DNA from 3 places in the Corynebacterium sp. TUM25020 genome. Region 1 is predicted to be linked to each of the others. Evidence: predicted binding sites of a transcription regulator. Region 1 holds the regulator's gene; each other region holds the start of a gene.

Region 1 (3,277 bases):
CCCATGTCACGTTGCACGTGCCTTTTGACCGCGGCGATATCGTGGCCAAAGTCCACGAACTGGGAACGGTAATTGCAGAGGACTATGACGCAGAGGGAACGAAACTAGAGGTTCGTTTGCCGAATGTAGTGGCAGGGGAGTTGCAGGAGTTCAGAGCCGCAGACTAGCTGCCAAAGCTGACGTCGATACCGAGATTGCGCAGCTCGGAAACGTAGGGCTGTGGAGCGTCCTCGTCGGTCACGACGGCACTGATGTCCTGGATAGTTGCGAAGCTCACCAGATAGTCCAGGCCAAACTTCGTGGAATCGCACAGAGCGACTACGCGGTCGGAGTTTGCCACCATAGAGCGCTTGATTGCTCCTTCTTGGGCATCGGGAGTGGATAGCCCATGATCGATAGTAAGGGCATTGGTTCCAATGAATGCAACATCGGCATGGAGGACGCCGAGGGCGCGGGTGGCAAGGTCGCCAACGACGGCCTGAGACAGGGCGCGGACGTGCCCACCGATTAGTTGGACATCGCAACGGGGGGATTCCGCCAATGTGGTGGCAATAAAGAAAGAGTTCGTGACGATATTGAGCTTCGGTGCCATCAGCTTGGGATCGTTTGTGGCATTGGCTTCGGCGATGGCCTCGGCAAAGACGCCCGTGGTGGTACCTGCATCGATGAAGATGGTGCTGCCTGTTTCCGGAAGGAGCTTTACTGCAGCTTGGGCGATTGACCGCTTGGCTCCGAGAGATGCCTTTGAACGTGTGGCAAGAGTGGTGAAGTCTGTACGGAAATTCTGCGCCGGAACCGCTCCGCCGTGGATGCGGAAGAGCTCACCGCCGTCAGAGAGAATCGCGAGGTCGCGGCGAATTGTTTCCGCGGTGACGCCGAACTTCTCCGCCAGTTCATTCACAGTAACCCTGCCGTGAATGGCGGTGAGGGAGGCTATTTGACGGCGCCGTTCTGCTGATTCCATAGGCGCTACTTTAGTGCCAAGCGGGTCGGAGACGGCGGCGTCAGAACCAATAGGGGGGAGCTAAATCTTGCGCAGAACCGCTGCGACCTTACCTAGGATGGTTGCTTCCTCGGCAGGGATAGGTTCGAACAGGGGGTTGTGGGGGATAAGCCACAGTCCGTCGGCATCCTTTTGGAACTCCTTTACGGTGGCCTCACCGTCGATCATGGCGGCGACAAAATCGCCGAACTCGGCGACGGCCTGGGAGCGAACCACGACCCAGTCTCCGTTGAAGATGCCGGCATCATGCATAGACTCGCCCACGACCTGCAACAAGAAGAGCTCTCCGCTACCTACCAACTCCTGTGGTAGTGGGAAGTGAGCCTCAACATTTTGCTCTGCAAGGATCGGGGCGCCAGCGGCGATCTGCCCCACAACCGGGACGTAGGTGGCCTCTGGCATGAGCTCTCCCTCGTCGGAAGTCGGGGGCGGAGTAGCTGCTTGCGGCGTGGGTTTAGTCTGGGCCGGGAGTTGCACGCCGTCGAAGGAGCGCACATCAACCGCGCGAGGTCGCTTGCCATCGCGGCGTAGATGTCCGCGCTTCTCCAGCTGGGTGAGATGATAAGAAACCGATGACGTCGAGTGCAGTCCTACAGCATCGGCAATTTCGCGAATACTTGGCGGGTAACCGCGGATGACCGTCGAATCGCGAATGACTTCGAGAATGCGGCGCTGGCGAGTGCTTAGGGCTGGCTTCTTACCGTCCTTCTGAGCTTGCTTCTCCGCACGCTTGTCAGCCTCGGACTTCGGAGGACGCCCAAGCTTAGGGCGAGGGGAAGGGCTTTCGGTGGGTTGGTCGGTGGACACGGTTATACCTCATTCCGGCGGGGTCTCTTTATCGGTATTTCGCGATCTGCATCCACACTACCCGAAATAGAACGCATTTCTAGTATATGTGTTCGAAAAAGTTTAGATTTGTCTAGACATGTTCGAACATGCGTGCTAAATTCTGTGCTGTGTTCGAGATTCGAACAGATGATCTAGAAACCAGAATTTTTGAAGTTCCCTGTCGGGCGTGAATGGTTCACTAGGGCAACAGCCAAGGGAATAAGACGTAGGCGCTAAGAGGCTTTGCTGATTAGCCTTACGTCGCATTGTAAAGGAGTAGCCACATGACCACCTCGATCATCCGTCCCGCAACTACTGTCCAGTCTGCATCGCATGTCCGTGTGCTTCCTGATGATCGGGTTGCGCCACTGCGTAGGCCTCAAGTTCTTAAGCCTAATTGGGAAGTACTGGATTCTAGGGGTAATTCGAACACCTTTAGGTATTCTTCTGCACCTGTTGCGCGTTCGATTCCGCGCCGCAAGATGGATCGCATCTCCGGCGCAAACGAATGCCTGTTCGACAATCAAATGGGATGGGTAGATAGAGTTCGCGCACGAACGGAGCGAATCATTCACTCGCCTGGTGGAACCGCGGTCTCCCTTGGAGTGATGTCCACGCTGCTTGGGTTTGCGCCTCTTCTCATCCCATAGTTCAGCTTCTGCGTCGGGGGAGGGGCGACTAAGCTGAGAAGGGTGTTGTGCCCCTCCTGTAGCTCAGATTCATCCCGCGTTGTTGATTCGCGATCCATTGAGATGGGTGTTTCTATCCGACGTCGTCGCGAATGCAGTCAATGCCAGACCCGCTTCACCACTATTGAAAGGTCTGTTCTGTTGGTAGTGAAGCGCAATGGAGTGACCGAGGAATTCAGTAGAGAAAAAGTTATCAAGGGCGTGCGTCGGGCATGTCAGGGGCGCGACGTCTCCGACGACGCATTAAAGCGTTTGGCGCACGAAGTGGAACAAGCCGTCCGAGTGACTCATGGTTCCCAAGTACCCGCAAACCAGATCGGCCTGGCGATCTTGGATCCACTCCGAACCTTGGACGAAGTGGCTTATCTCCGTTTCGCCTCCGTGTATAAGTCTTTTAATTGTGCCGAAGACTTCGAGCAGGAAATCGAATCGCTGCGTGCCCACCGCCAGTCTCTAGCCCAGCATCCTGAAGAGTCTGAAGGCAACGACAGCTAACGGATCTTCTCCAATTTCTTACGGATACGCTGCAGGGATACCGAATGCGCTGTGCCTAGGTTCTGCGCAAAGAGGCTAACTCGAAACTCCTCGATCATCCAGCGCACCTCCTTGATCTGTGGGGAGGCAGCCCTCGCCGTTGGGAGCCGCTTCTTCGTCTTTTCCAAGAGATCAAAAGCCTCTTGAACCTCTTCGTCCAGATCCTCTTCCTTGTCTGGATCCGTCTTCATCATTTCCAATCGAGCGCGCATGGCCTCCACAT
Region 2 (3,277 bases), on a different contig from region 1:
GCGCACAACAAGCTGCTCGGCTCCTTCGAGTTGGCCGGCATCGCCCCTGCACCGCGCGGCGTTCCGCAGATCGAGGTCACCTTCGATATCGACGCCAACGGCATCGTCTCCGTGTCCGCAAAGGACAAGGCGACCGGCAAGGAAAACACGATCAAGATCCAGGAAGGCTCCGGCCTGTCCCAGGAGGAGATCGACCGTATGGTCAAGGATGCTGAGACTCACGCAGAGGAGGACAAGAAGCGCCGCGAGGAGCAGGAAGTCCGCAACTCTGCAGAGTCTATGGCTTACCAGACCCGTAAGTTCGTCGAGGAGAACAAGGACAAGGTCAGCGAAGACGCCCAGAACAAGGTCGAGGAAGCAGCCAAGGCTGTGGACGAGGCTCTGAAGGGTGATGACATCGAGGCCATCAAGGACGCTGTGGAGAAGCTGAACGCTGAGTCTCAGGAGATGGGCAAGGCTATCTACGAGGCAGAAGCAGCATCCGGTGCTGAAGGTGCCGCTGCAACCGATGACCCGAACGTTGTCGACGCCGAAGTTGTCGATGAGGACACTTCCGCAGAGGATGATAAGAAGTAATGTCTGAAGATCTGAATCAGAACCCGGACGCCCCGGAAAATACCGAACCAGAAGTAACCGAGGCACAAGGGGTCGACGAGGGTCTGGCAGAAGCTGATCTGGCTGAAGATGAGGGCGTCGACAACAACGCCGCAGACGAGGCCGAGAACAACATCGAGGCCGAGCTGGCCGAGCGCACCGAAGATCTGCAGCGCGTGACGGCGGAGTACACCAACTACCGCCGTCGCGTAGAGCGCGACCGCGTGAGCGTGATTACCGGCGCGAAGGCTGACGTAGCCTCCGAGCTGCTGCCGATCCTGGATGACCTGGAGATGGCAGAACAGCATGGCGATCTGACCGGTCCGCTGAAGTCCATGTCGGATAAGCTGCACTCCGTGATGGCCTCCATGAAGGTGGAGAAGTTCGGCGAGGAAGGCGACGAATTCGACCCTAACTGCCACGAGGCAGTGCAGGACACTAGTAGTGGTGACGAGAAGGTGCTGGCCACCGTTCTACGTCGTGGCTACCGTCTAGAAGATCGGGTGCTGCGCAATGCGATGGTTATTATCGGCGACCCGCAGTAGTCCTGTTGGCGGTCTACCGCTGAGTTAACCCCTTAAGAGGGCTCCATGGTTTTACCGTGGGGCCCTTTCTTATGGCTAGAACACACATGTTTAGAACGAGTGTTCGATTTTGTAGTGTTTTTTCGGAAGGAGTGTCGGGGGCGTTTTCTATGCTTATTGCGCACGGAAAACCACGGGACGAAAACCATGCAACACAGGGGACTTTGATCATCAAAGGGGAAAGATGTTCGACCAACCCACACCACCAGAAGAATCGCCACCAGACCAGCGTCCGCCCAACCAATCCGCCGATCAGGCGCAGAAGCCTTTTTGGAAGGTAACCGACCCTACCGACCCGATAAGCGCAGCAGTCTGCGACATCAATCGCAACAATGCGCGCCTTGCTGTGGCATGCACGCCTCGCGACCATGAATGCGTCGGCGATGTCACCACCCGCTTGTGTGTCCGCCTGGGGCTCCCGGAGTTTCGGGTCATCCAGCTTATTGACGTCGGCGCGACCTTCCGCCGCTTCCCATCGCTGTTGAAGCTCGCCGAAACGGGGGCTTACTCCATGGAAATCTGGCGGATTGTCGCGCAGAGCCTTGTCGCTATTAGTGACGCCCACGCCTCCGCCATAGAAGCCGATGTATACACTGCACTTTCACCTACTCGACCTAACCAGGCAATGCTTGGGCATGGCACGATCCGTCAGCGGCTGAAGAAGATCGTGATGCAGCGCGAGCCTTTGGCTTGTCCGATCGATCCTGCAGATCAGGCCATGCTCTCGGACGATGCGAATGAGGAGGGTGCCGAAGATGCGCTGGGAAGTGCAGCAAGGCTGAGCATTGATGACCGGCCAAACGACCATACCGAGTTTTATCTGACTCTCCCTAAGTTGGAGGCGCTAGAGCTGATTCAAGCGGTTGATGGCGTGCGGAAGAAAGAGAACTGCTCGCGGGCGCGGGCGCTGCTAAGCCTGGTGCGGGGGAGTGCTACTGCAGAAGTGAACCTCAACCTATATCGCCGGGTGGATATTCCGGATTCCCAGATCTGGGCCGCTGGCACCTGGCTTAGTCCGCTGGCTACGAAGGAATGGATGGCTCGCGTGACCCATCTGCAGGCTCCGGGGAAGGCCACCACGGCTGGTTATACTCCGACGCCGCTGATTCGCGCGAGCGTGGAAGGGCGGGACGGGACTTGCCGGTTCCCCGGTTGCGACGTGCCTGCCCACAAATGCCAGCTGGATCACGTCAAACGCTTCGTGCATAACAACCCGGAAGGCGGGCCGACTGATACGTCAAACCTCCACTGTCTCTGTGCAAAGCATCACAATGCGAAGACGACCGGAGCATGGGATGTGGAGATCTCCTCCGATGGAGTGGAAACCTGGAGCAGCCACGGCGACGGCCACACCGTGATCACCACTCCGAACGGCCCGCTGGGAAGATTCACATTCCGGCACCGAGCCATAAAGCGAACGCGGAGGGTGGTGGAGTTCAACCAGCGGAAACAACAGCGCAACCAAGAGGAAGAGCCACCGTTCTAGGCGAGGCCGCCTCCATCCCCTAGGTCACCGAGATGAAGCTTCTCGGTGAGGTATGCGGTCGGCTTGACCTCAAGCTCCGCAGTGTGGTCGCTATTCCACTTCACATTGGTGAACGTAGTCACCTCGCCCATGTGAGAGATCATCAGGCGTGGACTCAACGCGCCTGCCTGCTGGGAGAACTGGTTGGCGGCCAGGGTTGCCATCATCTTGATGGATCCCATGAGATCGCTGCCCTCATCCATCTCGCGGAGCAGCGTTACATGGCGATGCGGAGCTGCCAGCAACAACCCAGACTCGCGATCGATTTGGGGTAGGTAACGCTCGACGATGTCATCCAACAGAATCGGAATAGACCCCACGTAGTACGAGGATCCAACGAACAACCACACGCGTTCTCCGGGCTTGCTCTTGTCCGCCTGGATGGACTGCACCTCAAGATCGGAATCAATCAGATCCTGCCATAGGTTGCGGTAGCCGATCCGGAAGAGGTCCTCTACGGGCCCTCGATCCTCCAGCGAATCCGGGGTCAGGCCCAACACTGCGTTAGGTGAGTCTACGACTAGGTGGATACAAAGGGCGTCCGAAAAAGGACGAATGGGGGATTCTGGGTTGA
Region 3 (3,277 bases), on a different contig from region 1:
CGAGCTCACGGTTGACCTTGCGGAGGAGCTCCAACACGTCGCGCGTGGTGGAGGGGTCCAGTGCACTGGTGGCTTCATCGGCCAGCAGCAAACTGGGGTTGGTGGCCAGCGCACGGGCGATGCCGACGCGCTGCTTCTGACCGCCAGAGAGCTGCTCCGGGTAGGCCTTGCCCTTATCGGAAAGGCCGACGAACTCCAGCAGCTCCTTCACACGTTCCTCGCGCTGCTGCTTAGGCATGCCCTGCAGACGTAGTGGGTAGGCCACGTTGCCTGCCACGTTGCGGGAGGAGAAAAGGTTGAACTGCTGGAAGATCATGCCGATATCGCTGCGCAGCTTGCGCATTTGCGATTCCGGTAGGGGAACGATGTCCTGGCCATCCAGCAGGATCTGCCCGCTGGTGGGGCGATCCAGGCCGTTGATCTGACGGACGAGGGTGGACTTGCCTGCACCGGAGTAGCCGATAATGCCGACGATGGATCCCGCCGGGATATGAGTGGTGATGTCCTGCAGGGCTCGAACTTCTTTCTTGCCCTGCTTGAAAACCTTCGTCACATCGCGGAAGACGATGTCTGTGCCAGTGTTGCTCGTGCCAGTGTTGCTCGTGCCGGTGGTGCCGGCACTGGGCTGGTCGACGCTAGGTTGCGCGTCTGAAGCCATAGGGAACCTCTTTTGAGAGTGGGGGTTAGGGAAGGGAGCTACTTCTTGATCTGCTTTTCGGTGTCCTTCAGGATCTTAGACAGCTCGTCTGGGCCCATCTTGACCTCGACGGAGGTGCCCTTGGACTGCTCGTTCAGCGCATCCTGAACGTCCTTGGAGTGCCAGACGTCGACGAGCTTCTTCAGATCCTCATCGTCCTTGTGCTCCTCGGTGGTGACGAAGGCGTTGATGAATGGCTTTGCAGCCTCTGCCTTCGGGTCATCCTGGACAATGGAGGACTTCGGGTCGATGTTGCCGCGCTCCAGGAAGGAGTTGTTGATGACGGCTGGGGTGCCGTCCTTGTAGGCGGTTACGGTCTGGGCGGCATCAACCGGGGTGACCTTGACCTTGGACTTGCTTTCATCAACATCGGCCGGAGTCGGGGAGAGAACCTTATCGTCCTTCAGCTTCACTAGACCGGCGGATGCCAGCACGTGGAGGGCACGACCCTGGTTGGTCGGGTCGTTCGGGATGGCGACCTCGCCGGCTTCCTCGATGTCCTTAACTTCGCTGTGATCCTGGTAGTACACGCCCAGCGGGATGATCTCGGTTGCACCGATCGGTACCAGGTTGGAACCGTTGTTGACGTTGAAGTCAGCCAGGAACATCAGGTGCTGGAAGTTGTTGACGACGATTTCGCCGTCCTGCAGAGCACGGTTCGGCAGGCTGTAGTCGCCGAACGGAACTAGCTCGACATTCAGGCCTTCTTCCTTAGCCTTCTGTTCGAAGACCTGCCACTGCTTTTGGCCCTGGTCGGTGGTGCCGATCTTGATCGTGTCATCGTCACCGCCGCAGGCGGAAAGGCTGAAAGCCATAGCTACCGCAGCTACTCCGGCTGCAACCTTTTGGCGAAGGGACATGGGAATCCTCCTGGATTGTCATGGGCCCGGATCTTTTTGGAACGTCCGGGCTGAACTGTGCGATTAAGGTAGCAGTCTAAACCAAAATGAACAACTTAGTCTAGTTTTAGTTTGAGCTTTTTCGGAAGCGGCCACATATTACCCATTAATAGAATATGTGTTCTATAGTTGGCCTGTGTCTAATGAGTCTCGCAAGCCACAGTCCAGGAGTTTCTCCCTAGGGTCACCACTGAGTTGGAGACAGCTCGAAAGCGTGCTGTCCGGACAAGGGCCTGGACTGCGGAACCTGCGGGCAATAGGAATAGGGGAGGAGACGGGAGTAACTGGGGGCGAAGGGGCGTCAACAAGAAAAACCGGAATCGCCTTTGCCGAGCTTCATGCCTGCAACACCTACAACTTCCTGCGCGGCGCGAGCCAATCCGAGGAAATGGTTGCAGCGGCGCGCGAACTGGGGCTAAGTGCTCTTGCATGTGTAGATCGCGATGGCTTTTATGGGGCAGCGCGCTTCGCAACGGCGGTGGCTGAGAGCACAGGGAGCTCCGATGCTGGCGAAACGAACCTCGCGACGGTGTTCGGTGCTGAGCTGAGCCTCGACGTGCCGCTCACGGTGCTGTGCAAAGGACGCGAAGGGTATGTGCGGCTAAGTCGCCTTATTACTGACGCCCGTATGGCCGACCCCGACAAAGATTCCGTACGGTACCCCGACCTCTCCCAGCTAGCAGAGGCAGCGGGCGGCCACTGGCTCGTGCTTCTCGACTGGCGGTGGGCAGAAAGCACGACAAGCGCATACACGGCAGCGCGGTTAATAAAGCTTTTTGGCACGGCCAATGTTGTGGTCGAGTTGCAGCACACAATGAACCCGGCGGATGCCGATCGCAACGAACGCCTCCACGCCCTGGCGATGCACTACGGACTGCGTGAGATCGTTAGCAGTGCCCCTACATGCGCCACACCGAAACACTCCCGGTTGGCCGGGGCGAAGGCGGCGCTGCGCGAACGCACAGACGTCGCTGCCGCAGAGCCGACCGTCCACCCGGTGGGCGGCTCGTGGCTGCGCTCGGGGGAGGAGATGCTGCAGCTCGCCGGCGATTGTGAGTGGCTAGCCCGTGCCGTCGAGACTTCCGTGCAGGTCGCCCGCGAATGTGCCTTCACCCTGGATCTTGTTGCGCCGAACCTGCCGCATTTCCCCGTACCGGAGGGATACACGGAAATGTCCTGGCTACGCGCTATTACCGCCCGCGGCGGAGCTGAGCGCTATGGACGGCGCGGTTCTTCTGCAGCCGCCAACCAGGCGTGGGCCACCATTGACCGCGAGCTGGAAACGATCGAACACTTAGGCTTTCCCGGTTACTTCCTCATCGTCCACGACATTGTCTCCTTCTGTCACGAGAACAACATCTTCTGTCAGGGGCGCGGGTCTGCGGCGAACTCTGCAGTGTGCTTTGCTCTGGGGATCACGACGGTGGACGCGGTGGCGTCGGGGCTGCTATTTGAGCGCTTCCTCTCCCCGGAACGCGACGGGCCGCCCGACATTGACCTCGACATCGAGTCGGGAAGACGCGAGGAGGTGATCCAATACGTGTACTCCCGCTATGGACGTGAGAATGCCGCGCAAGTGGCAAACGTGATTACCTATCGCCGCCGTGGCGCGATCCGCGATGCTGGCCGGGCTCTCGGCTACGCGCCGGGTCAGATCGACGCATGGAATCGTCACCCAGAA

What was found. The regulator LexA, encoded in region 1, represses DNA repair genes until DNA is damaged. The targets are predictions, from matches to a motif close to CGAACANNTGTTCG.
Region 2: the regulator LexA is predicted to act here: its motif matches at 1,232-1,245, upstream of AC05K6_RS03485 (HNH endonuclease signature motif containing protein).
Region 3: the regulator LexA is predicted to act here: its motif matches at 1,708-1,721, upstream of AC05K6_RS05045 (error-prone DNA polymerase).

Annotation. Positions count from the first base shown of each region.
Region 1 covers NZ_JBWJFG010000001.1:397,351-400,627, forward strand. The annotation lists gene hflX (GTPase HflX) at 1-167, shown strand, start outside; gene AC05K6_RS01765 (DeoR/GlpR family DNA-binding transcription regulator) at 164-964, opposite strand; gene lexA (transcriptional repressor LexA) at 1,025-1,810, opposite strand; gene nrdR (transcriptional regulator NrdR) at 2,524-3,015, shown strand; gene hrpA (ATP-dependent RNA helicase HrpA) at 3,012-3,277, opposite strand, start outside.
Region 2 covers NZ_JBWJFG010000002.1:122,250-125,526, forward strand. The annotation lists gene dnaK (molecular chaperone DnaK) at 1-576, shown strand, start outside; gene grpE (nucleotide exchange factor GrpE) at 576-1,139, shown strand; gene AC05K6_RS03485 (HNH endonuclease signature motif containing protein) at 1,363-2,664, shown strand; gene AC05K6_RS03490 (DUF3899 domain-containing protein) at 2,661-3,277, opposite strand, start outside.
Region 3 covers NZ_JBWJFG010000003.1:128,056-131,332, reverse strand. The annotation lists gene AC05K6_RS05055 (methionine ABC transporter ATP-binding protein) at 1-658, opposite strand, end outside; gene AC05K6_RS05050 (MetQ/NlpA family ABC transporter substrate-binding protein) at 697-1,557, opposite strand; gene AC05K6_RS05045 (error-prone DNA polymerase) at 1,733-3,277, shown strand, end outside.